Regions from separate parts of the Loigolactobacillus backii genome, predicted to be linked through region 3. Evidence: riboswitches for the same ligand, from Rfam matches in the RefSeq annotation. Region 3 holds a riboswitch; each other region holds the start of a gene.
The links. Region 3 has a riboswitch for thiamine pyrophosphate ahead of thiT (energy-coupled thiamine transporter ThiT). Riboswitches for the same ligand answer to the same signal wherever they lie in the genome.
Positions count from the first base shown of each region.

Region 1: it holds a riboswitch for thiamine pyrophosphate, as region 3 does, so the genes downstream of both, thiW (energy coupling factor transporter S component ThiW) here and thiT (energy-coupled thiamine transporter ThiT) in region 3, are expected to answer to the same signal.
Region 2: it holds a riboswitch for thiamine pyrophosphate, as region 3 does, so the genes downstream of both, thiM (hydroxyethylthiazole kinase) here and thiT (energy-coupled thiamine transporter ThiT) in region 3, are expected to answer to the same signal.

Region 1 covers NZ_CP014873.1:1,993,909-2,004,713, reverse strand. The annotation lists gene AYR53_RS09085 (hypothetical protein) at 1-49, opposite strand, end outside; gene AYR53_RS09080 (ATP-binding cassette domain-containing protein) at 39-914, opposite strand; gene AYR53_RS09075 (GntR family transcriptional regulator) at 895-1,278, opposite strand; gene thiW (energy coupling factor transporter S component ThiW) at 1,728-2,225, opposite strand; TPP riboswitch at 2,289-2,387, opposite strand; gene AYR53_RS09065 (ISL3 family transposase) at 2,668-3,951, shown strand; partial or broken gene AYR53_RS13790 (ATP-grasp domain-containing protein) at 4,101-4,493, opposite strand; gene AYR53_RS09060 (IS1380 family transposase) at 4,659-5,969, shown strand; partial or broken gene AYR53_RS09055 (ATP-grasp domain-containing protein) at 6,168-6,722, opposite strand; gene AYR53_RS09050 (dicarboxylate/amino acid:cation symporter) at 6,781-8,016, opposite strand; gene AYR53_RS09045 (thioredoxin domain-containing protein) at 8,165-8,656, opposite strand; gene AYR53_RS09040 (ISL3 family transposase) at 8,853-10,124, shown strand; gene AYR53_RS09035 (nuclear transport factor 2 family protein) at 10,690-10,805, opposite strand, start outside.
Region 2 covers NZ_CP014873.1:729,535-740,339, reverse strand. The annotation lists gene AYR53_RS03105 (ISL3 family transposase) at 1-77, opposite strand, end outside; gene AYR53_RS03100 (gamma-glutamyl-gamma-aminobutyrate hydrolase family protein) at 481-1,245, shown strand; gene cytX (putative hydroxymethylpyrimidine transporter CytX) at 1,328-2,503, opposite strand; gene thiE (thiamine phosphate synthase) at 2,490-3,155, opposite strand; gene thiD (bifunctional hydroxymethylpyrimidine kinase/phosphomethylpyrimidine kinase) at 3,142-3,966, opposite strand; gene thiM (hydroxyethylthiazole kinase) at 3,983-4,789, opposite strand; TPP riboswitch at 4,865-4,969, opposite strand; gene AYR53_RS03075 (adenylosuccinate synthase) at 5,011-6,303, opposite strand; gene AYR53_RS03070 (hypothetical protein) at 6,819-7,202, opposite strand; gene dnaB (replicative DNA helicase) at 7,452-8,861, opposite strand; gene rplI (50S ribosomal protein L9) at 9,128-9,580, opposite strand; gene AYR53_RS03055 (DHH family phosphoesterase) at 9,629-10,805, opposite strand, start outside.
Region 3 covers NZ_CP014873.1:2,294,041-2,304,845, forward strand. The annotation lists gene murD (UDP-N-acetylmuramoyl-L-alanine--D-glutamate ligase) at 1-1,308, opposite strand, end outside; gene mraY (phospho-N-acetylmuramoyl-pentapeptide-transferase) at 1,335-2,300, opposite strand; gene AYR53_RS10460 (penicillin-binding protein) at 2,324-4,495, opposite strand; gene ftsL (cell division protein FtsL) at 4,496-4,894, opposite strand; gene rsmH (16S rRNA (cytosine(1402)-N(4))-methyltransferase RsmH) at 4,924-5,874, opposite strand; gene mraZ (division/cell wall cluster transcriptional repressor MraZ) at 5,893-6,324, opposite strand; gene AYR53_RS10480 (DUF3397 family protein) at 6,570-6,908, opposite strand; gene AYR53_RS10485 (magnesium transporter CorA family protein) at 7,011-7,964, shown strand; gene AYR53_RS13350 (DUF4044 domain-containing protein) at 8,031-8,147, shown strand; gene thiT (energy-coupled thiamine transporter ThiT) at 8,287-8,886, opposite strand; TPP riboswitch at 8,931-9,030, opposite strand; gene AYR53_RS10495 (aspartate kinase) at 9,190-10,551, shown strand; gene AYR53_RS10500 (amino acid ABC transporter substrate-binding protein) at 10,633-10,805, opposite strand, start outside.

The DNA.
Region 1 (10,805 bases), 300 kb from region 3:
TACAATAATTTAAATAATACCGTATTCCCGCGCGCGTTCTAGTTGTCATTGACCGCTACCTCCGTTGTTGTTAGATGAATAAATAATTCCTGTAAGGCAACTTTTTCTAATTTAACGACATCTGGCAAAATTTTGGTTTCATCTAGGTCACCTAAAACATAGACAACTTTAAGCCCACCTAATCTATCGCTGCCAATTACACGCACATTTTCTGTGTAATCATCAACTACTTTTGCCGGTCCACTAACTGCGTGACTTTGTTCTAACAATGATTCAGTTGATTGATTAACGAGCAATTCGCCATGCGCCAAAATAAAAACGTGGTCGATTAAATGTTCAATCTCACCAATTAAGTGCGTGGCAATCACAAAGGTACGGGGGCGCTGCGTATAGCTTTCGATCAGTGCCTGATAGAATAAATCACGGTAATTAGCGTCCAGACCTAAAACAGGTTCATCTAAAAAAATAAAATCGGCCGGCACGCAAAGCGCCACAATTAATTTAAAAATCGTTCGATAACCAGTTGAAAGATGACCAATTCGCTGGTGTGGTGCAAGTCCAAATTGATCTAATAGCTTAGTCGCAAAAACTTGATCAAAATGATCATAAAACTTGTTGGTCCAGTCAAGTGCTTGCTGCACACGCATTGAATTAGGGTATAAATCAGTCTCACTCATTAAAAATAGTCTAGCCGCTAATTCCGGCTGCTTTCGGATATCCATATTTGCAAATTTAACTTGACCTGCATCAGCGAAGATTTGATTAGTCATAATCTTAAAAAGTGTACTTTTACCCATGCCGTTGCGTCCCAATAGACCATAAATACCAGATGCCCCTAATTCAAAGGACACTTGATTTAAAATCTGGTGGTGGTGAAAGCTTTTACTGATTTGCTCAACTTTGAGTGTGCTCATCCGAATATCCCTCCATTATCATTTGCTCTAATTCCTCGGCCGTAATATTCAGCGCCTTTGCGGCCGTAATAAACTGGTGAACATCGCGCTGCAAAAAATGGGTTCTTCGCTGCTGTTGCAGCTGTTGATGCGCACCAGCAGTAACAAACATTCCCAGCCCCCGTCTTTTTTCTAACAGTCCCTTCTCAACCAATTGATTCATTCCCTTCAAAATAGTTGCCGGATTGACGTTAAATTGCTTTGAAATTTCTGTTGTTGAAGGAACTTGACTTCCTTCGGCAAAGGCGCCGGTAAAAATAGCAGCCTCAAGTTGTTCAGCAATTTGTCGGTAAATTGGTTCTTCATTAGTAAAATGAAATTCCACGGTCACACCTCGCTTTTAATTAACTGGTAAGCTGGTTAACTACTTATGTAACTAACTATATAGGTTGAATAATTAATTGTCAACTTTAATCGGTTAACCACGGCCAACAGAATTAAATACTAACCGGTCTAAAAACCATTTTCTGGATATTTCTACAATTAGACAAAGAAGAATTAATTTCAATTAAATACAGATCCATTTTTAAATTGAAATTCTAAATTTGAATGTCATTTTGCTAAATTTTTTATGTCCTTTTATTTTCCATTAGAAAAAAATGAATCCATTTGTAAATTCCTATTTCCAGTGAGAGTACCTAAAAAGGCAACCTTAATTTCCGAAAACCTAGAATTAAGGTTGCCTCTTAATTATCGTAGAAAACATTATTCTCAGTATTATGTTTAAAAATGACCCAGAACACTTCTTAAATAAACGCGCAATTGAAAAATAATCTAACGAGCAAATCTTGCCTTTAGTACTGGCCAAAGTGCCCGCAGTATAATGTAGCCAACTATTACACCAACAAGTGCACTGAGGAAAAAGCTAGGTATGAATACCCACAAAGCACCAGTCGTGCCTAGAAAAAGTGCTGCTAACGGGTAGGCGACTAGTGCACCCAGAATACCAGTTCCAATTAATTCACCTAAGGCCGCCGCCAACAAATTCTTAAACCAACGATAACAGTACCCAACGCAGAGGGCGCCAATCATACTACCAGGGAAGGCCAGCAAGGTTCCAGTGCCTAGCATGTTGCGTAATAGTGACGTTAAAAAGGCCTGGGCAACCGCGTAGTACGGACCTACGAGCACACCACTAATTAAATTAATCAAATGCTGTGTTGGCGCAACTCGTGCTGGTCCAATTGGAAATTCAAATAAATTACCCCCAACTACCGCAATGGCCGTTAGCAACGCTGTCAAAACTAATTTTTGATTCCGTGTTTGCCGCATAAAAAAGACTCCCATCCATAAAATCACTAGGAGTCTCGTTAACGTTGTCCATTGGCACAACAAAATATAACCAGTACACTTCCCTTCGCTAGTCCTAACTAGAGCAGGTTTAAAGGGTTTGACCACGGTCATCTCAGCAACTAAGCACCCCTAGTGAATTATTTTATTGTTATTAGTATACCTAAATCACTTGGTAAATGATAGCGCTAACGTAAAATTAGCAACCATGTTACCATAGTTACAAACTGAGACGAAAGCTATCAAGTCAATGTTATCCCAAAATAATTGCTTTTTTTCCATAAAATTCGGCTCTATACTTTTTCCTGTTGATAGTTTACAAATGGTAAACTATTAACAGGATTTTTGTGCAGAAAAAGAGCTCACAGCTCTCATCCAAAAATCTACCCACCACAAGTATCATTTGAAAGGATATGAGAAAACCGTGAACCCTATAGACAATCATATAAAATTTGCGCTCAGTATTAAAGACCCAAATGTCATTTTTTTCGATTATGGTTACGAATACAAACAAAACAGACGAATTAAAGTCTATCGCGCAACTGTCAAGACCGGCCTTGAACGTTGCCCCCAGTGTGGCTTTGATCAGTTCAATCATAATGGTCACTACCTTTCCCGGGTGACCTACCTAGCCGCCAACGCCAGTGAGCCGGTGTACCTAGAACTGCATAAAGAGCGCCTGCTTTGTAAAAACTGTGGGACTAGTGTGATGGCAACGACCGAGCTAGTTGATAAATATTGCAATATCTCCCGGGCAACTCGCCAAAAGATCTTTATGCATTTACAAGATGATCGGACCCAAAAGAGTATTGCTTGTGACAATAATGTCTCACCCAGTACTGTTTGTCGCTACCTAGATAAATATGATGATCTCTTTCGCCGGAATTACAACTATCTGCCAGAACATTTAGCGATGGATGAAGTACGTGGTGTTGGCGGTGTCCTGCACTTTATTTGTATTAACGGTGCTGGTGATCATGAAATTCAACAGATCCTGCCGGATCGGTTGAAACAAAACATTATAGCTTACTTTAAGCAGTTTCCGCTCAGCGTGCGTCAGCGCGTTAAAACCGTGACTTTAGACCTTAATAGTTACTACCAAGACATTGTTAAAGTCGTATTCCCCAACGCTAAGATCATCGTCGATCGGTTTCACATTATCGCCATGATGACCAGAGCGTTCAACCAAAGTCGCGTGCAGCTTATGAAACAATATTCTAAACGGACCAAAGAATATCGGATCCTAAAATTCGCTTGGAAACTGTACTTAAAACATTGTGATGACCTGGAGGTTAAACAATTATTTTATGATCGCCATCTGCGCCAACAAGTAACCCAGCAAGAACGCGTTCAGTTGGGTCTTGAGCTTGATGAAACGTTAGCGAACACCTACACCATCATGCAAGGCATCATGACTTGTCTAAAAAATTACGATAAAGATGGGCTCGTGATCTATTTATATCACAATGAGCAACTCAGTCCCAAAATGAAGGCCACACTAATCACTTTCAAGAAAAACCTAGAGATCATCCTCAATGCCAGTGAATCAAAGTATTCGAACGGTCCCATTGAAGGCATCAATCGCATGATCAAACAGATCCAGCGAACGGCCTTTGGTTTTCGCAACTATCACCATTTAGTTTCACGGATCAAACTACAACAAATGCGCACCAAACCAAATAAAAAAACAGCATTAGAAGTTGCCTAACTTCTAACACTGTAAAATTGGCTATCAACAGGATTTGACAGAGAGCCTAAAATTCACGTCCTAAGTCTAATTTTAGTAAAAATTAGCCACAAAAAGACACCTTACCTTCCAAAGATAGAGAGCAAAAGTGTCTTTTCGTGTGTTTACGGCTACTTCGCTACTACCGCGTACTGTTGTTCCAACACTTGTTGTAAGTACAACGCTAAATGCTCGTGAGCAAAGATTTGGGCCTTGCTTTCGGCTTGATCATTATAATTTGTATTAGTGTTTACGTCGTACACATATTTTTGGTGATTGGCGTCTTCTACCCACTCCACCGCAGCCACATCTAGCCGGTTGGCCGTTAAGAATTGTTCATAGGCACTTTGCTGCTGCGCTGCTAGTGGTGCAATAATTTTAAACTTGGATTCAGAAACGTTAGGAAGTTGGCACTCATCCGCTGGGCAAAGCTCAAACCCTTGACTAGAATCAATTGCTACTGTGTAAAGAAACTTACGACCAATGAATTCTGAGCGGCGAATGCGACCATCAATTGGTTTAATCCTGAATTATTCACCATAAGTTCTCCAAGTACAGTGTCACCCCGGTATCATGGGCGGTACTGTGTTTTTTATTTTTCACCTTTTTAGTGCAGAAAAAGAACCTCCGATTTGGTATAGTTGATTCACCACAAGTCAGCTATCCACCCAAAGAAAGAGGTCCTTCTCATGGCAACTTTACCGGGAAAACGAGTTAATTTCAATCCTAAATTACATATTTCGCACACTGGTGGTGAACTTTCCACTGATGCTGGGCTAGTGTTGGTCAAAGAATTAATGGCGCAACTCAATTTCACGACCTTAGCGTATCAATTAGTCCATTTTGATGACCAGCGCCATTACGCTCGTTACAGCAACGTTAGTCTACTAGAACAGGTCGTGCTGCAGTTGATCGCCGGTTACCCGGCCGATCTAGCTGCCACCAGTTTGCGCAATGACCCCACATTTAAATTACTATTGGCACAACCGCAATTGGCCTCACAACCGTCATTATCCCGTTTTTGGCAACGCTGTGACGAGCAGACCATCACCTCATTACAAACGTTGAATCAAGCATTGCTTGACCAAGCGTGGACTGGCGCCAAGCAACAACAGCTGATCCTCGATATTGACTCGACTCACGCCGATACTCATGGTCATCAGGAAAAAACGGCCTTTAATGCGCATTACGGTACCACGGGTTACCATCCGCTGGTCGCTTTTGACGGGCAAACGGGCCACTGTTTAAAGGCTCAATTGCGCCCAGGTAATGTTTATACCAGTACGGATATTGCCCCCTTTATCACACCACTACTACAGCACTATCATCAAGTCAAACCGAACGCTGATATCTTGGTCCGCGGGGATAGTGGCTTTGCGACTCCAGAATTATACGAAACTTGTGAAGCCAACGACACTTTTTACTTGATCCGCCTGAAAGCCAATCGGCGGCTGAACCAACTGGCTGAACGTTTTGTTCAGATCAGTGATGAGCAGAATTGGACTGAGACCGAGGTCCATTATTATCGCGCGTCTTATCAAGCCCGATCATGGTCTAAGCCGCGCCAGATCTATATTAAATCAACTCGACCAGCTGGTGAATTGTTATTTCAACATGAATACCTCGTGTCCAATTTAACGAGTTTTGTCGCCGAAGATGCATTTCACGCCTATCACCAACGGGGTCAAATGGAAAACTATATCAAGGAAGCCAAGGCTGGCTTTTACCTGGATAAAATGACTAGCTCGCAATTTATACCAAATTATGCCCGCATGATGCTCAGTGTCCTCGCTTATAATTTAGTCAGCTTGATGCGCCAATTGTTGCCTGTACAACATCAGCGATTACAGGTTACAACCTTGCGCTTATGGCTGTTTAAAGTAGCGGGTAAGCTGGTGACCAGCGGCCGGCAACTTTATCTAAAATTAAGCCGCCACCACGTCTATCAGGATTTGTTTTATCAACTGTTAGCTCGAATCCAAGCGCTACAGTGGGGCTAAACTGGTGCAAAAAATCAAAAAAAGTCGGTTCGGCCAAGGGGCAAGTATGCTCAAAATTGAGGATCAAAAATTTATCCAGCCCCATAATTTGGTAGCCTTTAGCAAAAACAGTACATCTTGGTTTGACTACGCCATAGCAGCACGAGAATTGGTCCAAAATTGTGCGGTATGCCGATATTAAACCTCGTATGAATAATTCGGGTTAATGTATTGTTGCAGTAACGTGATTCCATCAACTGGTTCCTCAAAATCGGTGCTGTTAACGTAGCGTTCTAATTCAGCGATTGAATCAAAACGGTGCACACCAGCACCTTTACCGGCCCGATTATGTTTAGTGATCAGCGGAAAAATATTCAATTGCTGGGCGGCCGCCACTAGTTTTTCTTTACCGAGAACGGCAATTGTTTTTGGTGTTTTGATATTACTTTGCTGCAGGGCCAAATACTGTCTGACCTTGCTAATCTCCAAATCAATGGCATTGGAACCGTTAAGAACAATGCGGTGATTGTCTTCCAGCCACTTAATCACTTGTTGCCCAAACTCCGGCGTAAAGCGATGATTACGGGTATGAGCTGACGCTGAAATTCGATTATAAAAAATTCCTTCCGGTGGCGTACTGGTTAAATCCAAAACACCAGTAGCGAGATCCCATAATTCGTACGGAATAGCGTTTCGTTCTAACCAGGTAACTAAATGTTGGGTCCATTCCAAATTTTCGTGTAAAACGTAAACTTTTGGTTGTTTTGCAGTCATATTAATTCCTCCAATATAATTAAATTAAGTCGGCCTAACTAAGGGCCGCTACCAAATACTAATTTTTCGCAACTTTAACAATTGACTGTGGAATTTTTACTGTTTTAGATTGCGCATCCAGTGCTTTAGCCGCCAAGGCATTGCCTAAGACGTTTAAGGCTGTCCGACCCGCGTTAGCAAAGAAATCAACGGCAAAGATCAACGCCACGCCTTCCTTAGGTAACCCTAGCTGTGAGGCCGTGGCCAGTAATACGACTACGGCCCCAGACGGAACAGTCGCAATGGTTTTGCTGATAAAAGTCAACAACAGCGTAATCGTCAACAGTGAGGTCAAAGACATGGTCACCCCATAACTATTGGCAATAAAGGCCACGGCAATGGCTAAATAGACCGCCGCACCCTCTAAATTGAAGGTGTAACCTAGTGGTACAACAAAGTCAGTAACGGTGGCAGATGTGCCGGTTTGCTTTAAACGTTCCAATAATTTTGGTAATACGACGCTGGAACTACCGGAGAAAAAGGCCAAGGAAAATAAATCCTGAATACTACGGAAAGTTTGAAAATAAGGAACTTTGAAAAATAAGGCGATCAGTGGAAAAACAATTAAGGCCAAGGCTAGATAACCGATATACAGGCCACCAATAAAGTTAACCAGGGAATACAGTTTCCCAGCGCCAACTGTATTAATATCATGAGCAATGATTCCAAAAATTCCAATTGGTGATAGTTTGATGACAAAATCAGTAATTTTATAAATTGCCTTGATCCAAATATCGAATAACTTCAGTAACGGCGCCGCATTTTTTGGTCCATAAGCACCTAAGCCAAGCCCTAAAACAATGGCGAAAAAGATGACGGATAACAGATTATTATCTGAAAAGGCCGCAAACAGATTTGCTGGAACAATATTAGCGATAAAGGTCCATAAATTGACCTTCGTGGCGATTCCTTTTAACGTCTGTGTACCGGCACCACTTTGAAGACTGGTGCCAAATTTGAAATAATAACCAGCTGCTAAATACACTAAAATAATCACTGTGGTGACAACGAAAAAGTAAACAAAAGTTTTCAACAGAAGTTTACCAAAAGATTTTTGCGTAAAAATCTGCACTACCGCTACCACCACCGTGGGAAAAATTAGCGGTAAAATCACCATGGTAATCGCATTGATGAATAGTGTCCCCAATAAATTATAGAAATTATCGGCTGCGGGGATGAATTTCCCTAAAATAATACCTAAAACTAAAGCAATTAATAATTGATACGGTAACGTAATTTTTTTAATGGTCTGCATCGTTCAAACCTACTTTCGTATTGTCTGTTGTTTCAAATTATTTACAACAGACAACACATGGCCGTGTCACTACGGGAACTTCCCCGCCATAAAATTAACCATTTATTAACTGGATTGATTCGTAAGCGGCTCATATGAGGCCCTCCTTTTATGCAAGTAATTGCGTGATTGGTACTAATCGATCCCCTGAAAAATGAGCACCATCGAAAATAATCGTTGGTAGACTGGTAATGCCTTCAGCAGTAATTGCCTGATCAATCTGGGTCAGTACTTCTTGGGTAACAACTCGGTCGACCTTGAATTTAGTGGTCACAAATTTATTAACATCAATTGCGGCGTTTAAATCCGCCTGCTGCGCATAAACTGCCGCAATGAACTTCAAGGCCGCTTGAGGTTCGGTATAATCCACAAACTTATTGGCCTCATTACCATTGGCCAAATCGGCTACTGGTTTATTCCAAAATTTAATTTCAAGTTGAATCTGACCAGCCTGAACCGCTTGAAGCAGCACTTGCTGATTGGCCAGGTACCATTGTCGACTATCTGGACAACCTAAATTTAAAATTGCGGTGACTTGATGTTTCGCTGTCGTTTTTCCAAAATCAAGTGCCGCTGCGACACCTAGATGCTTTTTACTCATTATTAACCAATCCCTCTCATGAAAATTTAACAACTAACTAAAAAACGGTTCTACAATATCTGTTGTTGGTAATAGATTTTCATCTATTACTGATGACAGATTTTTTATTTATGGCTAGAATAAAAAAGCGGACATTTCCTGTCCGTTCATCCAAGTCAACCACCACGAAGATTTTTCAGAAAGAAGGAAATGCCCTATGTGTCATGATACTACAAAATTATTATTAGGAATAGCTGACGAGAACCTAAAAATTACTGACGGTGAAACTGGAGAAGACGGGGTTATTCGCTTAACTGGCCACTTGGATTACACGCCGAAGGCTTGTCCCAAGTGCGGGATTATCAATGATCAAAAGATTATTAACTACGGCTGGCGCAATACCACTATCAGATTCTCGAAGGTTCTGAGCAACACCGTCATCTTAGCCTTAAAGCGCCGCTATTTCCACTGTAAAGAATGTCACGGCAACTTTCTTGCACAAACATTGGCAGTTCCGAAACACTGTACAATTTCAAACACCAGCCGCAAAGAATGCCTAGAGAAGCTCGGTGAACCGGTCTCTTTGAAGCACATTGCCAATGAAGTATCGGCATCAGATTCATTTGTGGGCCGCCAGTTAATGCGCGCTGAACGAGACTTTCAAACCAATTGGCACTATTTACCAGAGATCATCTTAATGGATGAGGTGAAGAGTACCAAGAGCGCTACTGGTGCCATGAGCTTTGAGTTCATGAATGGCGAAACCCATGAATTAATCGACTTACTCCCTTATCGAACCATCAATAAACTAGAGAAGTATTTTTACCGCTTCGATCAAGCTGCCCGAGAAAACGTCAAAATTATTGTGACTGATATGAATTATACCTACCCCAAGCTTGTGCAGACCGTGTTCCCCAATGCCATGGTGGTCATGGACAAGTTTCATATTATCAACGCCCTAAATCGGGCGTTTAACAAAACCAGAATCAAGGTGATGAAGAAGTTTACCCCGTCTTCTCGCGAATTTCACGCCCTTAAGCGCTACTGGAAGCTGTTGTTAGTACCAACTGAACAGCTTAACTTTGAACAATTCAAAAAGTGGACTAATTTTCCTTACTGGATGGCTGCCACCGATGTTGTCCATCAGCTGTTATCGTTGGATTCAGAACTAGAACAAACTTATCAAGTCTTAAACAGCGTCCGGTCAGCTGTCCAACATCAAGATTGGCATAACTACAATGCGGCATTTTGGAATAACAAAACGTATTCTGAAGAAATGAAGAACACGATTAAAACACTTGAAAGCCATCATGATGAGATTCGTAACACCTTTACCACACACTATTCAAATGGTCCTTTGGAAGGTTCTAATAATAAAATCAAGGCGATCAAACGAGCCAGTTTTGGCTATCGCAGCTTCTGGAGGTTTAGAACTCGAGTACTATACGTTTTCAAAATCAAAACAAAAAGAGCCCTAATCACGAAGTGATTAGAACTCGAAATATGGATTCACCAACAACAGTTGACGAAGAGCCTAAAAAACGCCCCTGCAAATTAATGCAGGGACGATCATTTCGTGGTACCACCCAGATTTGTAACCAGCTTTACAACTGGTCACCTTAAAAGCACAAACATGCTTGGAGTTATAACGTGCCCTAACGTGCTAGTAGCTTACACCACTGACAAGACTCTGGACTCATGTTCAGTTTTGCTTTTGATCTGCCCTTTCACCAACGACAGTCGCTAATAATCAATTCACAAAGCTTACTCTTTCCATCAACATCTTTTTTAATTAAAATCTAATTTTTATTGAGTATAAGAGCTTTACTTATAAATGTCAACTAGCTAATTCAAACTTTTAAACAATCAAGCAGATTTTAATTAGTGAAATCAGGAAGCTTGGGCAAAACGCCTCAATTTCACTTTGTCCTGACAGACCATTATTAAGATTGCGGTTGCAGCATTAGTCAGACCAAATTAGTTAGAAAACATTTGACTGTCATTCAAACAATACCCAAACTCTAAATATTAGCCCGAAATCTGAGCCAAACACACTATTCGTTAATCCAATTTTCTGCCTGTGCGTAAAGTTTCTTAATATCAGCGGGGCGGTCAATCCCTAACAAATCAGGACTAATTTCGCCACCAGCGTTTTTTCGCGTGTAAGCCA
Region 2 (10,805 bases), 1.1 Mb from region 3:
TCTCCAGTTTCACCGTCAGTAATTTTTAGGTTCTCGTCAGCTATTCCTAATAATAATTTTGTAGTATCATGACACATAGGGCATTTCCTTCTTTCTGAAAAATCTTCGTGGTGGTTGACTTGGATGAACGGACAGGAAATGTCCGCTTTTTTATTCTAGCCATAAATAAAAAATCTGTCATCAGTAATAGATGAAAATCTATTACCAACAACAGATATTGTAGAACCTTATTTGTTTTCTGTAACTCCCAACAGTGCCCCCATTATAGCACACCCATAGCTAACAACTAGACCCTTTAAATCTGGTAACGGCATAACGTTAAATAAAGTGACTGCCACACATCGATCTGCTTCGCTAGAATTATTCGTAACTTTTGACATGAAATTTTAATCTAGAAAATACACATAATGGCTTGCTTTTATTAAGTAATGGGCTTATCATTCTTGCAATTATTAAATTTAAATGAGAGGGGCTCGATTCATGCGTCCACGCATCGCAATGCCTGCAGATACATTAACTGAAGCAACCAATATTATTAATGAGCGTAACGCCGATTTTACACCGCGAATGGCCGTTAACGCTGTTTTAAAATCAGGTGGCTTACCCGTTATTCTACCAAATAGTGCGCCGGAAAATGTCGCCGATTACTTAGATTCTTTTGATGGTGTTTTATTTCTTGGTGGTTTCGACGTTGATCCAACTTTTTATAACGAGGAACCTGATATGAATCTTGGCCAAACCTATATTCCTCGAGATGAATTTGAAATTGAACTTGTAAAACAAGCCGTCGCCGCTGGAAAAAGTATTTTTGGTATTTGTCGGGGCATGCAAGTCATTAACGTAGCCTTGGGTGGGACACTTTATCAAGACCTTTCTGAAGATCCCACTGCTAAGTTAAAGCACGCGCAAACGGCACCCGGTAATTTACCAACGCACCACGTAACCGTAGAAAAAAATAGTCGCTTGTACAAAATCATGGGTGAACGTCCGTACGTCAATTCACGTCACCACGAGGCGGTCAAGCTTGTCGCTCCTAGCTTAAACGTAGTTGCTCGTAGTGACGATCAAGTAGTTGAAGCAGTTGAGTCAAAAGTCAATAATCAGATTTTGGCTGTTCAGTGGCACCCAGAAAACATGTACAAACACGCAGTTGCCATGCAAGATCTATTCCGTGATTTTATTCAACGTAGTGGCGCTGCTGCTCTGGCCAAAACTGCAGCACCACAATTAAAAGTTGTTAAATAATTTTGAAAAATAAAAATAGCCCACAATAGGATGTTAATTGGTAAGGATGTTGATACCAATTTCACGTTATTGTGGGTCATTTTTATTTAGATCGATTTATAAAATACCCAGTTATCCAAACAATACTTCCCAAAAGAAGAAGTTCGCTGGTTGTTGTGCCGAGGATAAAGTTAAATTGCTGTAGCCAATAATAACCGACCACGCCAACTAGCCAAAAAATAAAGTTTAGTTTAATCTTTAATGGTCGCTTCAATAAGAAGTAATTAACGAATACTATTGTATACAATGGTGCGAAAATCGAGCCGATTAAATATAAAAATTGCTGGTACAAACTGAGTGGTACCACCAAAGCGATGATTAAACCAATCAACACAACGCCACTGGCCAACCACTTCAAATTTAGCTTTTTCCAAATATTGTGAACATTAACTGCGGCCGAATGGGCATCTAAGAATGTCGTTGTGACGGTTGAAAAAATAATAATAAATAACGCCAAAATACCTAGACCAGAACTAACTAAAATTGTAGTAATATCCGTTTTACCCGTTCGAACGGCGGCCAGTAGTCCAATTGAAAACATAAAAAGACTACCGATAAAATAACCGGCCGTGCTGGCCCAAGATACCTTTATTGGTTCTTCAGTTTGACTAGTGTAATCCGCGATCAGTGGCAACCAGGATAACGCCATCGTAACTCCCAATTCAACGGCGGCACCAAAAGTTATTGAATTTCCCGTTAACACTGAGGCATGCTGTGGTATTCGTAAAACAAGCCATAACATAATTAAAGAACCAACGAAAAGTAAAGCTACGACTAGATTATTAATCCGAAAAAGCCAATCGTTATTAATTAATAACCAAAAAATAAGTAAGGCCGCCATGATTAGGCCCATGAATAGTGCACTTTTAAAATTAAATAAACGGCCGGAAACACCATTAAGCGCACTAATGGCGTTAGCAATCATAACCGCCGTCCAACCAATTAATTGAAGTGCATTAAGAAGTGAGAACAGTTGCACGCCTAAATGACCAAAGGCAAAATGAGTTGACGCAATTGCGGTACGTCGTTGGCGCCCGCCCATTATCGCTGCAGGTAACAAGAAAACAAAGCAACCTAGGATATGCCCAACTAGAATTGCCAGAAATCCCTTGGCCAATCCAAGTGGTGCAATTAAGGTCCCAGTTATAATTTCCGCAATTGAAATGGCAGCACCAAGCCATAATAAGAATTGCCCACTAATCCGACTATTTTCTTTCATTTTTAGAAACCTGAGGGTAGAGATGCCGCATTGCCGCAATAATTTTAGCGCGTTGTGGACTGTGCGTTATCAGTGAAATAACCGCCAACCCATCAACTCCAGTTGCAGCCGTTGCGGCCATTGTATTACTATCAATCCCACCAATCGCAACACTTGGTAATTTATTAAAACTAAGTGCTCGTTTTAATCCCACAATTCCAATTTCTGGTTCAGCATCAGCCTTTGACGTTGTGGAAAAAATGGGGCCAATTCCGAGATAATCGATACCAACAATACTTTGAGCGCGCTTAACTTGCCCCAGTGTATTACAAGAAAGTCCAACAATTAACTTTCCCCGCACCCGCTGAATTACTTGTTGAATGGTCTCATCCTTTTGCCCAACATGAATACCATCAGCCTTTACTGCAAGCGCTAGATCAACGTCGTCATCCACAATAAAGGGAACCTTATAGTTAGCACACAAATCGCGGGCCTGTTGCGCCAAAGCCAATTTAGCAGTAGCAGAGGTTAAACTATTACTTCCTTTTTCTCGGTATTGAAAAGTCGTAATTCCTGCACTTAAGGCCGCTTCAAGTACACCTAACAAGGTTTCACCAGCTGGAATATCCTGGCTACCGGCAACAAAATAGACGGCTAAATCAGTCTTTTGCATCCGTTTGTACCACCTTTCTAAAGGCCCAGTGATTTGTTGGACCGTGACCATGACCAACGTCAATCCCGTCAGCAATGGCCGCCTGAATAAAGGCCTTAGCCAGACGAATAGCCGCCTCAACACTCTTTCCTTTAGCCAATTCGGCCGTAATGCACGATGCAAATGTGTCCCCAGTACCATGTGTATTCTTCGTTGCAATTCGTGGGGTACTTAACCAAAATGAGCGGCCATTCTCCAGTAAAACAAAATCACTGGAAGTTTGGCTATTAGCGCCATGACCACCTTTTACAACCACGTTTTTAGCACCTAATTGTTGTAAAGTGTGGCCAGCAGCCTGCATGTCGGCTTCCGATTCAATCTTTCCACCAGTTAGTGCTTCTGTTTCTGGTAAATTAGGGGTTACAACTGTTGCTAGTGGAATTAATTCATCTCTAACTGTCGCAATCGCGTCATCACTTAGTAAATGAGCGCCACCCTTTGCCACCATGACTGGATCCAACGTGTAAGGGCCAAAATCATAGCGTTGTAAATTCTGGGCAACAGCGTGAACGTGGGCCGCATCAGCCAACATCCCTGTTTTACAAGCCCGAATATTGAGGTCATCCGCTAATGATTTGAATTGCTCGTTAATCAATTTAATGGAAACTGGCTCAAAATCCTGTACACCTAACGTATTTTGGGCCGTTACGGCAACGATAATTGTTGCGGAAAAAACGTGGCGTTCCTGCATTGTTTTGACATCAGCATTAACACCTGCCCCACCACCAGAATCGATTCCGGCAATGGTTGCTGCCTGTGGGTATGAATTCATTGATAAAACCTCCAAATTATTTTAATTCTTGGTACCGAGCAACTTTCTCAATTTCCGCAACGGTAACAGTATGTAATCGATCAATCAGGGCAGTCCGGAAACTATTTGGTAATTCCGCGGTTAATGACTGGGCCGCCAACTCACCCGTTGTGGCGTAAATTTGGCAGGCGGCGGTAACCGCTGAAAAGTCATCAACTGTCTCCGTGGTTAGAGCTAAGAAAGCGGCACAAATACTCGATAATAAATCGCCAGAGCCGGTCATCAAGGGGAAAAGAGCGCTACCGTTTTCAATTAAAGTTAGTCGCTGGCCGTCAGTTACAATATCAGTTGGTCCGGTGATAACAACAACACAATCATAGCGTTGGGCAACTTGCTTGGCCACTTTTTGTAAATCAGCTTCTCCGTGGCCTGCATCTACTCCCTTGGCCTGCCAGGCAACATCCACCAGCGCCGTAATTTCACCTGCGTTACCACGAATCAAGTTAACTGGAAAGGCAGCCAATATTTCCCGGGCAATTTTTTTACGGAAAGCAATAGCACCAACCGCCACTGGATCCAAAACAACTGGCTTATTAGCCAATTGTGCGTAATAACCCACACTATGCATTTGGCCAATTTGTTGTTGCGTCAGCGTTCCTAAATTTAGCGTAATACCATCAGCGGCCGTCACCATCTCTTGGGCCTCGGCCGGTTCTAAAGACATCATCGGTGCCGCACCGATTGCAATCAAACCATTAGCAACATCATTAACGGTTACAAAATTGGCAATTGTAAAAACCAATGGATTTCGCTGCCGTAATTGTTCCAGTAAAGCTAATTTCATTTCAAAAACCTCCAGTAATAATTAACCAAAATAAAAAGCCACCGCTTACTTGCATAAAGTAGGCGCTGACTTGAATTGCTAGCTTCGTCACTTTCCCTACGCAAGTATAAACTTACAGGTTCAAAGGGTCCGTGCCTAAACCACGTCTCAGTTCTTTTCAGAACACCCCTAGTGAATTTATTTAATTGTAACCGTTATAATTGTAACTTGTCAAAAATACTTTAAGCTTCTTGCCAAATGTTGTTTAAAACGTTAGTCTGATCACGATCAGGACCAACAGAGAAGGTTGCGATGTTAACGCCAACCAGCTCTTGAACTCGTTCCACGTAATGGCGGGCAGCCGCTGGTAATTCGGCCAACGTTTTAACACCGGTAATGTCCTCGTCCCAACCGGGCATTTCTTCATAAACTGGCTTACATTTGGCCAATTGCTTTAAACTAGCGGGATAATGATAAATTATTTTACCATCAAGTTCGTAAGCCGTACAAAGCTTAACCGTCTTAAGTCCAGTTAAGACATCAACACAGTTTAAACTAAGATCAGTCAGGCCAGAAACGCGCTTAGCGTGGCGCATGACAACAGAGTCAAACCAACCAATTCTCCGCGGCCGCTTTGTCACAGTTCCGTATTCATGCCCTGCCTCGCGAATAAAGTCGCCAATCTCATCATGTAATTCAGTTGGGAATGGTCCATCACCAACCCGGGAAGTATAGGCCTTACAAACACCAACGGCGCGATTAATCCGCGTTGGCCCAACACCACTACCGACAGTTACCCCACCGGCAACTGGATTTGATGAAGTCACAAAAGGATACGTTCCTTGGTCAATATCTAGCATGACACCCTGGGCGCCTTCAAAAAGAACTTTTTTACCATCATCTAAAGCGTCGTTTAAAACAACTGACGTATCAGTGACGAATTTTTTAAGTCGTTGACCATACGTGTAGAATGGTTCAAAAATATCAGCAAATGCTAATGCTTTTCCACCATAAATTTCTGTAAACTCACGATTCTTAGCTTCTAAATTTGCGGTAAGTTTTTCCTTAAAGACTTCCTTATCGAGCAAATCGACCATCCGAATTCCGACCCGAGCCGCCTTATCCATATAAGCCGGACCAATGCCGCGATTCGTAGTGCCAATCTTTTGATCGCCCTTACTAGCTTCTTGCAAGCGATCTAGTTCGATATGGTAGGGTAAAATTACATGGGCGCGGTCGGAAATCCGTAGATTATCCGCCGTTACCCCGTTCTCAGCTAAGTAGTCCAATTCTGCTACCAAAGACTCTGGATTAACGACAACACCGTTACCGATAACCGAAATTTTGTCTGGGTAGAGAATACCGGATGGAATTAAGCGTAACTTCAAGATTTTGCCTTGCGCGTGAATTGTATGTCCCGCGTTGTCGCCACCTTGCGAACGTGCAATGACGTCTGCAGCCTCGCCTAAGAAATCGGTAATTTTCCCTTTTCCTTCATCGCCCCATTGGGATCCTACTACAACAACTGATGCCATATAAACACCTCAATTATTTATTTTTCGTGTCTAAATTACCAACACAACAGCTGTCATTGTAGCAGTAAATGACCAGCTTAGCAACAAAAAGACGAATGAAATTCCGTACATTGCGGATTATCAATATTAAAAACGAACAAAATAATAATATTATTAATAATATGCTTAAAATACGAACATTATTGTTGTGGGTGCTATTGGAACTAAATTAGCTTTTTATCAGTCCGTTATTTATTAATGCGGTGTAACCCGTCATATTTTGAGTGTTGCCGTTTGAAAATAATCTTAAGGTTCTACGTAAAATTATCACGGTCACGCTATGCCGTTTGTACCACACTTTTAGCCATTTTAATAACGCCGCATTCAGTGACATTCATCTACTAGCCCAACACCTTATACCTAAAGGATGACATTCTCAGCCATCAAAGGATGAATAATTTTTAAGCGCGATTATATTAAAATCAAATTTTATTCTATTCCGCGGCCTAAGCGCGCTACAGTTTGCGCTTAAGTCTCTAGACCCCAAATAAGTCGCCGTTAATTATTAAGGTTTCGTCATCGGTCACTTTAAAGACGTGTACTTCATCAGCTAAACGGCCACCCTCAATTAAATCAGTCGCCGTTTCTACTAATTCATGATATTCATCTAATTCATCACCAAAGCGTAAACTGTCCTCGTCATTAAAAAAACTTGGCGGGATTTTAAGGTAAGCACGTACTTGTTCCTCAATGTCTAGCGTTGTTAAATCTTCAACATCTTCATTGTTTTTAGCATCCGTAATTTGAATAAAGGCCGCGTGAGCAAGCGGAAAGTACTGATTCTCAACTAAAATTGATTCAAAATAACGATCCCGTGAAGTTGTCGCGGTCCGCAAAACATCATAAACGTTCATTGACATTATGAATTTCCTCCTTTTCATCATTATAAAGGCCCATTTTAGAAAATAAAAATCTGCCGCTTAGGTATTTACCTAGTGGCAGATTAATTTTAGAACCGATTAGTATTAAATGGCCAAATAGTAGCCACGCGTAAAATAATTCGTTGGCTGAATTGGTCACTGATTTGGGTTACGTTTAAAGATTACTTTTACTAGTCATTTTTCTGACCAATTTAGTTTGAACGTGTTTACCAAAGTAAGTTGCTGTGCTTAATTTTCTGGCACGTATGCGATTGATGAAAACTTATTGTACTGTTTGACAAAGAGCAGCTTAACTGTACCGCGGGCGCCGCTTCGGTTCTTTTCGATAATAACTTCTACTTCGCCGACTTCTTGATCTTCTTCCCGAGTACCGCCAGCAGCGCTAGATTGGGCAAATTGGCTATCATCATTACTATCCTCATCAGGCTCATCCCGATAATAATCATCCCGGTAAAGAAAGGCAACAATATCCGCATCCTGTTCAATTGATCCTGATTCACGAATATCCGATAAAACTGGTCGCTTATCTTGTCGCTGTTCCACACTACGCGATAATTGCGATAAGGCAATAACTGGAACGTGTAATTCCTTAGCCAATTTTTTTAATTGTCGTGAAATTCCTGAAACTTCTTGTTGCCGACTTTCGTGATTACTACCTTCAATTAATTGCAGATAATCAATAACAATTAAGCCTAGATTACCCTTTTCTTTGGCAAGACGGCGACATTTAGCCCGAATTTCTGACATTTTATTTCCTGGCGTATCGTCAATATAAATTGAGGCCTTAGACAGACTGCCCATGGCAATAATTAAATTCTGCCACTCTTCTTCGGATAACTGTCCCGTTCGTAAATGGCTAGCATCAATACTACCTTCAGCGCACAACATTCGGTTAACTAAAGACTCTGCACTCATTTCTAAGCTAAAAATAGCTACCGTCTTATCCGTCTTAGTCCCAACATTTTGGGCAATATTTAACGCAAAGGCCGTCTTACCAACGGCCGGCCGCGCAGCAATAATGACTAGCTCATCTTCTTGTAAACCGGCTGTCATTTTATCTAAATCGCGGTAACCAGTAGGTAGCCCCGTGATATCATCATTATTTTGGTATAACTGATCAATTTGCTCAATTGCTGAATTTAAAACGTCTGAAATTGGCTTAAATCCAGAAGAATTACGCTGCTCAGAAACATTTAGAATTCCCTGCTCGGCCTCGTCCAAAATGGTCGAGACACCTTCTTCTTGGGAATAACTACTAGTTACAATTGTTGTGGCGGCCTTAATCAAACGACGTAAAATTGCCTTTTCCTGGACTATTTTAGCATAATAAGCCACGTTAGCAGCAGTTGGCACAGCAACTGCTAAGTCACCTAGATAGCTCATGCCACCAATATCCTCTAATTGATTTTGGCTTGCTAAACGATCCTTCAAAGTCACAACATCAATAGCTTCTGAAGCGTCATTTAAATCAACCATTGCTTGAAAAATAAGCTGATGGGCACGTCGGTAAAAATCAGCTGGTTCAACAAACTCCATTGCTTCAACTAACGCCTCAGGATTTAAGAACACCGCACCAAGAACGGCCTGCTCAGCCTCAATATTCTGCGGTGGTGTTTGGTCAATTAATTCATTGTTCATCTTAAAACTCCCTTAAATACAAACGCGACGACAATGCCATCATTATACGTGTTGGATTGATCCATGGCAATAACCCAAAAATGCAGAATGAAGAGTTAAAGTAGCGCACCTCCTCATTCCGCATTTTTATTTTGGGCGTGTTTTAACCTAATTTTACCGGCATTTCACGACTGAATTATTTAGACATATCTAAAAAGGCACTGTCACTTAACCCACTAACGCCATTTAGCAACGATCAAAATCCATACTTCACATCGTCAATTGGACTACTGTTCAACCACGTGAACCCGAATTTTAGCCGTAACGTCATCGAATAATTTCACGGTCACATTTCGATAACCTAGTGCCCGAATTGGCTCTGGTAACTCGATTTTGCGCTTATCAACTTTAATTCCAAACTGTTTGTCCAAAGCCTGAGCAATTTGCTTGCTAGGAACAGAACCGAAGAGCCGGCTATCTTCACCAGCCTTAGATTTAATTTCAACAACTGTTTTATCGTCTTCAATTTTTTCTTTTACTTGTTTAGCCACTGCTAATTCTTCAGCAGCACGTTTTTCTTCAGCCTTTTGTTGGCCTTTTAATTGGCTCATTGCTTTTTTTGTTGCAAGCATTGCCTTATTATTTTTAATCAAAAAGTTTTGTGCGTAGCCATCAGGAACATTTTTAACCTCGCCGCGTTTACCCTTACCACGAACATCTTCTAGGAAAATAACTTTCATGATTAAACAACCTCTCTTTATTCGGATTAAATTTATTAATTTTAATACTTACTTACTTTTTTCGGCAGCATCTTCGGCAGGCTTTTCCACCTCATTAACAACGTCAATTAATTGTTGCTTGGCCTCATCAATACTGACTCCCGTTAACTGGGTAGCGGCGTTAGATAAATGACCACCGCCACCCATTTTCTCCATAATAACTTGAACATTGACTTCACCCAAGCTACGGGCCGAAATACCAATTTCTTTACCATCAGGCCGCTTAGTTATGACGTATGATGCGTTAATTCCAGATAATGATAACAAAGTATCTGCCGCCTGTGCCGCAACAACTGGATCATAAGTTTTATTTTCTTCACCAGCACATAAAGCCACATTGGGTTTTATATATTTGATTGTCTCAATTAGGTGGTTTTTCTGAATATAATTATTAACGTTTTCCTTCAAAATACGTTGAACCATCACGGCATCGGCGCCAACCGAGCGTAAGTAACTGGCGGCATCAAACGTTCGGGTTCCTGTTCTTAACGAGAAGGATTTTGTATCCACCGTAATGCCGGCCAACATTGCCGTTGCTTCGATCTTACTAATTGCCTCAGTATCCTTAGGTTGGTACTCAAACATCTCAGTGATTAACTCACACGTTGATGATGCGTAAGGCTCAATGTAAACCAACATTGGATTCTCGGGGAATTCCTCACCACGACGATGATGGTCGATAATAAGTGTCCGGTCATGCAACTTTTCGTATAAGGCCGGACTAGTTGTAAGTGAAGGCTTAGAATGATCGACCATAATTAATAAACTATGTTCAGACACTAAATCTGTCGTTTGCTCAGGTGTAACAATGAAAGGCTCAATTTCTGGATAGCGCTTAATTTCATCTAACAATCGTTGAACATCACTGTGTAAATTATCTTGATTCACAACCACGTAACATTTTTTGCCATTCATTGCCGCAATACGTCGAATACCAAGACAAGCGCCTAATGAATCCATATCCGGTTTGAAATGACCCATAACAAAAACTTGATCGGCCTGACCCATAACTTCTTGTAAGGCCTGGCTAATCATTCGTGCCCGGACACGCGTTCGTTTCTCCATTGGATTAGTCTTACCACCATAAAATCGTGCAGGATCATCTTCGGATTTAACCACAACCTGGTCACCACCACGACCCAGAGCCAAATCAAGGTTACTTTGCGAAAGAGTAGCCAATTTGGCT
Region 3 (10,805 bases):
AGGGTATTGATCCCAACTAGCATTAGCTGGAGAAAGCAATACGATATCACCAGGTTGACTCTGCGCGTAAGCAACTGGCAATGCAGTTTCAACATCGTGAACTAACTTAATGTTTTTAATCCCCGCCTGCTCACCAGCAGTTTTCAACAACTCCGCGGTTTCGCCAAAAAGAACCATTGCCTTAACGTGCTCTTTGAGTTCCGGAACTAGTCGATCAAAACTAAAACCACGGTCAAGTCCGCCGGCCAATAACACAACGGGCTGCTTAAAACCATTTAAGGCCATTTGAGTTGCCTCAATGTCAGTTGCCTTAGAATCATTATAGAAACGACGACCCTGCCATTCAGTTAAAAATTGTAAGCGATGCTTAACACCACTAAAGGTTCGTAAAACTTCAGCGATTGCCTCATTACTTTGACCCATCAACTTAGCAACTGCCAAAGACGCCAGTGCGTTTTCAACATTGTGTTCACCAGGGACCTTGATTTCACTAGCCTTTAGAATTGCTTCGCCACGAAAATAAAGAACCCCGTCTTTTTCATAGGCACCATCTTCACTAAGATCCTGACGTGAAAACGGTACTACTTGTGCCTTTGTTTGTTTGCTTAATTCTCGCCACTCGGGGTTATCCCAATTGACAACAAAGAAGTCGGCGGCAGTTTGGTTCATTACAATTCGCATTTTTGCTTTGACGTAGTTAGCACGGCTACCGTGGTAATCAATGTGGGCAGTATAAATATTAGTCAAAACAGCAATCTGCGGGCGTAATTTAGTAATTCCCATCAACATAAAGCTTGAAAGCTCGGTCACCATCACATCATCTGGCGTTACTTTTTGTGCAACCGCACTTGCTGGAACACCAATATTACCAGCAACATAGGCTTGTCCCTTTTGGCGGCCGTAATTCAGCATCAATGAAATCATTGTCGTTGTTGTTGTTTTACCATTTGTCCCCGTAACACCAATTAATGGCGCCTCGGAAACCTCATAGGCAAGTTCAGGTTCAGTAATAATCGGAATATTCTTTTTAATGGCACCAGCGACTAACGGGTTAGTGTACGGAATACCAGGATTTTTTACCATCAGTACGAAGTCTTCATCTAATAAGGCTAATGGGTGACTCCCCGTAATAACCCGAATTCCTTCTGCTAATAAGGATTGGGCGTCAGGATTATCATCAAACTTTTTTTTATCATTAACGGTGACTAACGCGCCTAGTTTAGCTAACAAGCGTGCTGCATTAACCCCACTTTTGGCCAATCCTAAGACAAGGACTTTTTTATTTTTATAGTCCGTTACACGTTTCAAAATTAAGACTCCCTTTTACATTTTAATTATAAGAACAAACTTAAGTATATAATTGAACAAACTAGACTAAAAGCCCAGAACGTCAAAACAACACGCCATTCTGACCAACCTAGCATTTCAAAATGATGATGAATGGGCGTCATTTTAAAGACGCGCTTACCCGTTAAATGAAAGACGGAGACCTGAATCATCACGCTTGCCGTTTCAATCACAAAGATCAGACCAATAAGAAGCAAGGACAGTTCACGGTGCAGTAAGATTGATACAGCAGCAAGTGCACCACCCAATGCTAGTGAGCCAACATCCCCCATAAATATCTTGGCCGGCTTATGATTAAACCAGAAAAACGCAATTAGACCACCTAAAATTGTTAAGCAGAAAATCAAGATATCCGTCCGGCCTTCATGCTGTGCAATAATTGCGTAAGTTGCAAAGGCAATCGCCGCTGTACCAGCCACTAGGCCATCTAGACCATCAGTTAAATTAACCGCGTTCGAAAACCCAACCAACCAGAATAAGACGAAGAATAAGTATAAAACGCCTAAGTGCAATGATCCAAGGCCAGGAACATTTATTGCGAGTGGAAAACCTTCGTGAACGTAGACAATAAGAAAAATAACGCCACCAATAATCTGACCCAATAGCTTTTGCCAAGCACGCAACCCTAGATTACGCTTTTCAAATAGCTTAATTGAATCATCCATAAAGCCCAGACCGCCATATAAAACAAGAATAAACAAGGTAATCCAGCTACTCAGGGTCATTTGATGCTGCCATAAACTAACCCAAATAGTTGAAATAACACTTGCAATTAAGAAAACAAGGCCACCCATAGTTGGTGTCCCTGATTTTTTTTCGTGCCAAGAAGGGCCCTCTTCTCGAATAACTTGCCCTTCTTTTTTCATTCTAAAATAGCCAATAAATAACGGCATTACAATGAAAGTTAACGCAAAACTACTAACAACTGGTATTAACATCTTTGTAAATTGCATACGTTTTAAAACTCCCTAATTTATCATGGTTGTAGTGTAACTGTAATTTCCTTGGTTGAATCTAGTAGACTTTTTGCGGCTAGATCTTGCTTTGTAACGTAGCCTGTTCCACTGATTTTTACCGATTTACCCGTAATTTCCGCAAATTTTAGAACATCACTCTTAGACCAGCCGGTCATGTCTGGCATTGTCATAGCACCATTAGTCATAACAAAAACATGCTGATTGCTCAGAACCTTTTCACCTGCTTGTGGTAATTGTTGAACAACCGTATTCCCGGTACCAATCTGAACCGGTTTTAATTGCGCCTTGGTCAAAGTAGACACACTATCGTTTACGGCTTCCCCACTAATTTTTGGCATTGTCGCCTGATCCGTTTTAGTTGTCTTGCCTTGATTATATTCCAATGCTCGTTTCATCATTGGATTAAAGATTTCCGATAGAATTTTTTCAGGTGACTCTGTCATATTTTGCGGCTGTTTCATCGTAATGTAAAGGACATATTGCGGATTTTTTGCCGGCGCCATACCAACAACGGAAAAAATGTAGTTATTATCTCCCGTTAAGTAGCCACCACCATTGGCCGTACTAATTTGAGCGGTCCCAGTTTTTGCCGCGATTCGGTAACCAGGAATTTTATAAACTGCACCCGTCCCATAATTCTTATAAACAACATCCTGCATATCCTTTAAAACTTGCTTTGTGGTACTCTTTTTAACTGGATGACCAACCGTTACTGGCTTATACTTCGTCGTTTTACCGGTCGTCGGATTAACAACCTTGTCGATTATCTGTGGTTTCATTTCTTTACCATCATTAGCAATTGCCGAATAACCTTGCATCATTTGCATCGCCGTTACATTAATTCCTTGACCAAATGATGTGATTGCTTGATCAGAGGCACTCTTAAATTGAATACTGCCTGAAGATTCACCGGACAAGCCAGAATTAGTTGATTGTAAGAACTTAAATTTCTTAATGTACTCCAACCACTCTTTTTCTCCAAGAATTTGTTCTAGATGAACAAAGCCAACGTTACTAGAACGTGGAAATGCCTGGGCGTAAGGGATTGATCCCCAACCAGTTGTGTTCCAATCATGGATGGTACTACCACCGACTTGTACTTGACCAGAAGTATAGTACGAATTAGGTGGATATTTACCGGCATCAATAATCGACGCCAGTGTAAAGACCTTCATAACTGAGCCAGGTTCGTAGGCATCCTCAGTAAGCGTATCCCGCCAAAAACTTCCCAGACTAGCACCCGTTTGTGGATTAAACGTTGGTCGTTGGGAAGCAGCCAAAATCTGACCAGTTTTGGGATTCATTAAAATGGCGTTAAAACCCTTAGCATCATATTTAGTTTGTGCTTTAGTCAATAGTGTTTCCAAATATGATTGCAAACGTGAATCAATTGTTAAATAGACGTCACTACCATTCTTGGCGGCCTTTTGTTTAACTTTTGTATTAGGCAGCTGGTAGCCATAAGAATCCTTCTTAACTTGTTTAACCCCATTTGTACCACTAAGAATTTTATTATAACTTTTTTCGATCCCCATTACACCAGTTAAGGCGGTCGTACTAGTCCCCGCCTTACTGGTTGTACTTTGCTGGGCCAATCCAATTTGGTGCGACGCAAAGGTGCCATTAGGGTATAGACGTGCCGGTGTTTCGGTAAAATAAACGCCCCGCAAGTTATGATTTTCAATTTCTTGCTTAATGGCCAAGGATAACCCCTGACCAGCAGTCCCAAACTCCACTTGGAACGTTTTTTTATTTTGTGGATTCAAAGTTTTTAAAATATCTTTTTTACTCATGGGTAAGTACTGGCTTAAAACAGTTGCTACTTTATTCTTATCGGTTACATACAACTTCTTATCATTTGACCCCGTATACCGGTGATCAATAACGGCATAGATCGAATAAGAGGTTGAATCCTCCGCAATCGGGTTTCCCATGGCATCAAAAATAGTCCCGCGATTTGCCTTGAGGACACTGTCATCTTGGTAAAGAGCTTCAGCCTTTTTAGTTAAATTCTGGTCATCAATTTTGCCGCTTGCTACGATATAAGAAAAACGAAAGATAAATAAAAGGAAGATGGCTACCACGGCGAAAAGAAACGCACCACCAATGATTTGGCGGTTGCGGCGTGGATTCCTTTTATTTATCAATCGTTTATTTTTGGAAGACTTCATCTATTTAACATTCCTTATATTTGCTTCATTTAAGGACAAACCATCACGTGCAGCGACATCGTTTAAATGATTAGACTGCATCAACTCATTAATTTCTTGCTTATAATTCGTATTTTGTAATTGGAGTGCCGTAACCGACTGACCAATATCTTGCAGGTGTTGTTGTGCTGAAGACACCGCAATTTTACTAGAAACAATCATCGTACAAAGCGATACCAAGACAATGCCTAACGTAACCATCAAAGTCCGCTCAAAAGCGGAAATGGCGACGTGACTCGCTGGCGTTGCAACTGGCTGTACCTGTGGTGTTTCTTGTATATGTATATCTGGTTGGGTCACACTTGGGGCTACCGGGTCCGCTAATGAAGAGAAATCTCTTGCTGCACTTTCATCTGCCATACTCATCCACATCCTTGATTCAAATTCGTTTATTTTTGTACTTGTTTTTCTGCTACACGCAACTGTGCACTTCTTGAACGCCGATTCTTTTCTATTTCCGTAGCCGTCGGTAAGATGGGCTTTTTGGTAATGATTTTAAGCTCAGCCTGTTCCCCGGCACCCATAATTGGCAACCCACGAGGAATTTCTGGTGTCCGCGCGTGATCACGAAAAATGGTCCTGACCAAACGATCCTCTAACGATTGGAACGTAATAACCGCAATTCGACCATTAACGTTTAATAGCTTAATTGCCGCTTCAAGTGATTCTTCAGCGGCACCCAGCTCATCATTAACGGCAATTCGAATTGCCTGAAATGTCCGTTTGGCTGGATGACCACCCTTTCGCCGGGCAGCCGCTGGAATTGCGTGTTTCACAGTTTCTGCCAACTGAGTTGTCGTTTCAATTGGTGTCACTGCTCGATCACGCTCAATCGCTCGTGCAACTCGCTTAGCAAACTTATCCTCACCGTAACGATAAAGAATCCGTTCCAAGTCGGCGTAAGGCCAATCATTAACAATCTCGCGGGCCGTTAAAGCGGCACTTTGATCCATCCGCATATCTAACGGCGCCGTTAGCTTATAGCTAAACCCACGCGCAGCCTCATCAAACTGTGGTGAAGAAACACCTAAATCATAGATGATACCATCAATCTGATTTACTTGGTGTTGGGCCAAAGCCTGACTTAAATTACGAAAATTATCCTTAATAAAAGTTACCTGACCACTATTAACATAAGGCGCCAATCGCTTTTTTCCATTGGTAATTGCCTCTTCATCCTGATCAAAAGCAAATAAATGACCATTCTTAGCTAACTTAGAAAGAATCAATTCACTATGTCCACCGCCACCTAATGTTGCGTCAACGTAAACGCCATTGGGCTTAAGCTGCAGGCTAGCAACCGTTTCGTTTAATAAAACTGTTTCGTGCGTAAAGGCCATTCTAATTACTCCTAAAAATTAAAAGTCAAAATCCAATAAATTCTCGGCAATATCATCAAAATTCTCTTCGGCGTCATCGCTAAACTGTTCCCACTTGGCTTCATCCCAAACTTCAATTCGGTTAGAAACACCAATTAGAACACATGCTTTAGTTAGACCTGCGTGCTTGGTCAACGCCTGCGGAATATTAATTCGGCCTTGTTTATCAAGTGTACATTCCGTTGCTGCTGAATAGAGGAAACGGACAAAGGCACGGGCATCTTTCTTAGTTAATGGCAACTTTCCTAATTTTCCTTCTAAAATCTGCCATTCATCCATTGGGTACCCAAATAGGCAACCATCCATACCACGTGTAAGAATGAAATTTGTCCCTAAACCATCACGAAATTTCGCCGGAATAATTAATCGTCCCTTTTGATCAATCGTATGGTGAAATTCGCCCATGAACATTGCCTTCACCTCTATTTGTGCACAAATTTAGTCTACCACATCCCCCCACTTTCTACCATACCCATACCTAAAATTGTTAAATCTAGTGTTAATAGGGTTTTACCCGCATTTTTAGCTAAACCAAAACCCCTTTTAAATAAATTTAAGTAATAATTAGCAAACTTAATTATTGCCCCCGTAATTAGCGAACGCCTAAAAAAATAGGACCCCCGCTAAAAGCAGCGGGAATCCTATTTGAACACGCTTCACCTTAAAAATAACAATAGACAGCCTAAATAACCAATGAAGCCTAAAATGAACACCAACCGCCACCAAAGTTTAAAAAAGGTACGGTAAATAATTTCGCCACGCTGAATGGCCAAAAAGATTGCTGCAAAGATACCGACTAACATGACCAAGATGACAATTAAGCTAGTGGCAGTGTAATTTAGCTGTAGCTTAATCGCTCGGTCACAGGCAATTAACAAGAAAGGTGTCATTAAATCAATCGGGTTAATCCGTACCCGTGGTAATAAGTGGTGAACAACTAAACCGAGAATCAAGACAACTTCCGGCAAAATAAGAAAAATTATTGTTACCATCATCAACCTACTTTCTAGCTATAATTTTACCGTTGTTTTTCTTAACGTAAAGTCTTTTCTTGAATAGTTAGTTATAATGGTAAAAAGAAACAAGGAGGGTTACCAATGATTGAACGTTTTTATACAGCCACTGATGGTACACTAAGACCAACCACCACCTTACAAAAAAACTGCTGGCTACACGTTGAGGCACCAACACCTGCAGAGATTGAAAGTCTAGTTGACCATTTTGCTGTCCCCCGCGACTACTTAACCGCCGTTTTGGATGACCGTGAAAATCCACGTGCTGAGGGTATCGAACAAGCCACCGATGAAAAGCCGGCCTTGATCTTACTTCATTTTCCCCATGAAACGATTAGTCCCTTAGGTTATCGCGAACTAACAACCTACCCTTTTGCGATCATTTTAACACCGCAAGCACTAATTACCGTAACTAACCGTCCGGCACTATTTGTTCAGGATTTTATTGTTCGCAAGGAACATCACGTTAACACTAATGAACACGAAAATTTTGCGTTACATTTGTTATGGTATATTTGTCATAGTTACGTTAGTTACTTAGAACAAATCGGCAGCGAAATGGCACACCTTGAGAAATCTTTATCAGTTGCCAGTGGTAACAATGAGCTTTATCAACTAACTGCCATGCAAAAAAGTCTGATTCAATTTCAAATTGCCTTAAAACGAAATCAACATTTATTAAATGAACTACAAACAACCGAATTCTATTTTGAAAGTGATCCATTTTCAGCGTTACTCCAAGACGTTATGATTGAAAGCGACCAGGCCCAAACGATGACTTTCCGGCAAAAATCCATTCTCGATGAATACAATAATATGGTATCCTCAGTCGTCTCCAATAACCTCAATATTATTATGAAAGTTTTAACATCGATCACAATCATCTTAACAATTCCAACGATAATCGGGGGTATTTACGGGATGAACGTTAGACTTCCTGGCGCCGCATTAGCCCACGCCTTTAGCCTAATCATGCTTATCACCTTGATTATTTGCTGGCTATCGGGCTATTGGCTACGAAAGCGAAATTTCTTTTAATCCATTGCATTCTAAGGTTAAACACGTTAAACTGTTGGTAAAATTAAGCTATGAGGTGGAACCTAAATGAAAAAGGAAACCAGTACATTTACAAAGTTGACGAAAGTTATTATTTGGATCATGCTTTTTGCAACCGTTGGCGGTGTTGTTCTTGGCGCGGTCGGTTCACTAGGCTTATTATAATTGGCTTTTAGGCTATCTGATTGAAAATCATAATTTATGCAGTACATTAAAGGGATTACAGCAAACACTAGCGTTTGCTGTAATCCCTTAATTTTATGTCTTCAAATATTTTATAATTACAAAGAATCCACGATAACTGTTAATTAGTGCCTGTAAAAGCTTTAAAGGTATCTCGTGGTGAAAATAATCGTGCCGAAGCTCTGGCTAATAGAACAATTAAAACACCTGACAGAATTGTGTTGGCCAAAGCACTCCCACCGTTAACGGCCAGGGAATAAAGCCAAGGATTCATTCCTTTAGGTGCGTATGATCCCCAGTAGATGACACCGGCCAAGAAATGACAGAAATACTTAACGATTACGCCTAGTAATGTGTACCCCAGTGCAATACCGATAATACGATTATGTGCCTGAGCCGTAATAGCACGTCGCAGTGGTGCCGCTCCGAGACCAATCAGGCCAACAACACTAAAAGCAACTGGATATTCCAAAACGCCTTGTAGTGGGTTCAAAAATCCACCATCACCAAAGCCACGTAAAAATAAATCTAACAATCCCCAAACTAACCCGGTTGCCAGTCCCGCTTTGGCCCCGCGCCGCAGGCTAAAAATTGCAACTGGAATTACACCGTACGATAAATTAATCCAAGGTCCAATTGAATGTGGAAAATACTCTAAGGCCATCGCCATTGCAGCAATGATTGCACCTTCTACCCAAATATGTAACCGTCGATCTGACATAAAAAAATCCTCCCTTAGACTAAAAACAAACCACAAGAGGGGAAACACTAACTAGCCACAAATTCCTTCGCATGTACTAACATAACAGGTTCTAAGGGTCTGAACGAATCACTCTCAGCCAAAAAGGCTCCCCTCTGTGGTGTTGCTTTATTTAATTATTAAACCGCTTTTATGATATTGCTTAGCTGGCCATTTGTCAACTAAAATAACTAATCGTATTCTAATCCCAATTGCGTTTCTTATGAGTTTTTGCTATGCTAATACTAATTTTATTTTAACCTTAGGGAAAGAAGTGGATTGGTTGTGAAAGTCGCAAAATTTGGGGGTAGTTCGCTAGCCACAAGTACGCAGCTCCAAAAAGTCATTAAGATCATCCGGGCAGATAGTAAACGAAAGGCAATTATTGTTTCGGCGCCTGGTAAACGTTTTTCCGGTGACCAAAAAGTAACCGATCTATTAATTAAATACGCACAATTGGTACTCGCAAAAGAACCTGTTACAGAGGTTCAGCAACAAATCTTGGCCCGCTATCAGGAAATTGCCACCGGCTTTGACTTACCCGCAAGTGAGTTTCAACCAATTAGTGAACATATCTTAAATTTACCTAACCAAACTTATAAAAATGATGCCTACTTGTTGGATGCTTTTAAAGCGGCTGGTGAAGATAATAACGCCAAATTAATTGCCGCAATTTTAAATCACCTTGGTGTGCCTAGTCACTACCTTAGCCCAAGCGAATCTGGCCTAGTTGTTAGCGATCACCCCGGCGATGCCCAAGTACTAGAAGAAAGTTACGCAAAACTCGCTACCTTTAAAAAGAGTAAAAAAATCCTTGTCATTCCCGGATTTTTTGGCTACACCGAAAACGGTGATATCTGTACTTTTTCACGTGGTGGTTCCGATATTACCGGTGCCATTTTCAGTCGTGCCTTTAAGGCTGAATTGTACGAGAATTTTACGGACGTTAACGCAATTTATGCCGCGGATCCCCACATTGTCCCGAATCCTGAACCAATTGATCACCTAACTTTCCGTGAAATGCGTGAACTATCTTACGCTGGCTTCTCTGTTTTTCATGATGAAGCATTAATTCCTGCTATTGAAGGTGGAATCTCTGTCCGCGTGAAAAATACGAATCAGCCAACAAAACCTGGTACGCTAATCTCCGCACGTAAAATCTACGATGCCAAAAAACCGATTTCTGGAATTGCAAGTGACGCCGGATTTTTAGGTATTTATATTCGCAAATACCTCATGAATAAACAAGTTGGCTTTGTTGCAACTATTTTGCAAATCTTGGCTAAACATCACGTCAGTTTTGAACATATCCCTTCCGGAATTGATGATCTCACCGTCATCATTCGTGAAAGTGAGCTGACACCTGAGCTCGAACCAAAAGTACTGCATGATATTCGTGAGGCCATTCATCCAGACGATCTGCGAATCATTCATAACTACGCTTTAGTTATGATTGTCGGTGAAGGTATTCAAGATCATATTGGAATGATGGCCAAGGCAACCAATAGTATCGCTCAATCGGGGGTCTCTATCGTTACGCTTGACCACGGTGCTTCACCCGTTTCAATTATGTTCGGTGTTCGTGAAAAAGACGCCCAAAACACCGTTCGCGGCTTGTACAAAACATTCTTTAAAGCAGATAAATAAAAGCAATTAAAAAGTGACCCTAAGACTGTTTATTTCAGCCTTAGGGTCACTTTTTAATTGGCAAACCAACTCAGTCGTTTTTTAATTGCCGTAATTAGCGGGGTTAATGGTGTCATCCTCGCCAAACCACTTACGACTAATCTTAGCGATTGTCCCATCCTTATATAAAGCTCGCAGCGACGCATTAATTCTCTTTTGCATCGTTTTATCAGACTTACGCATTCCTACCGCAAAGTTTTCTGGCGCAAAATTGC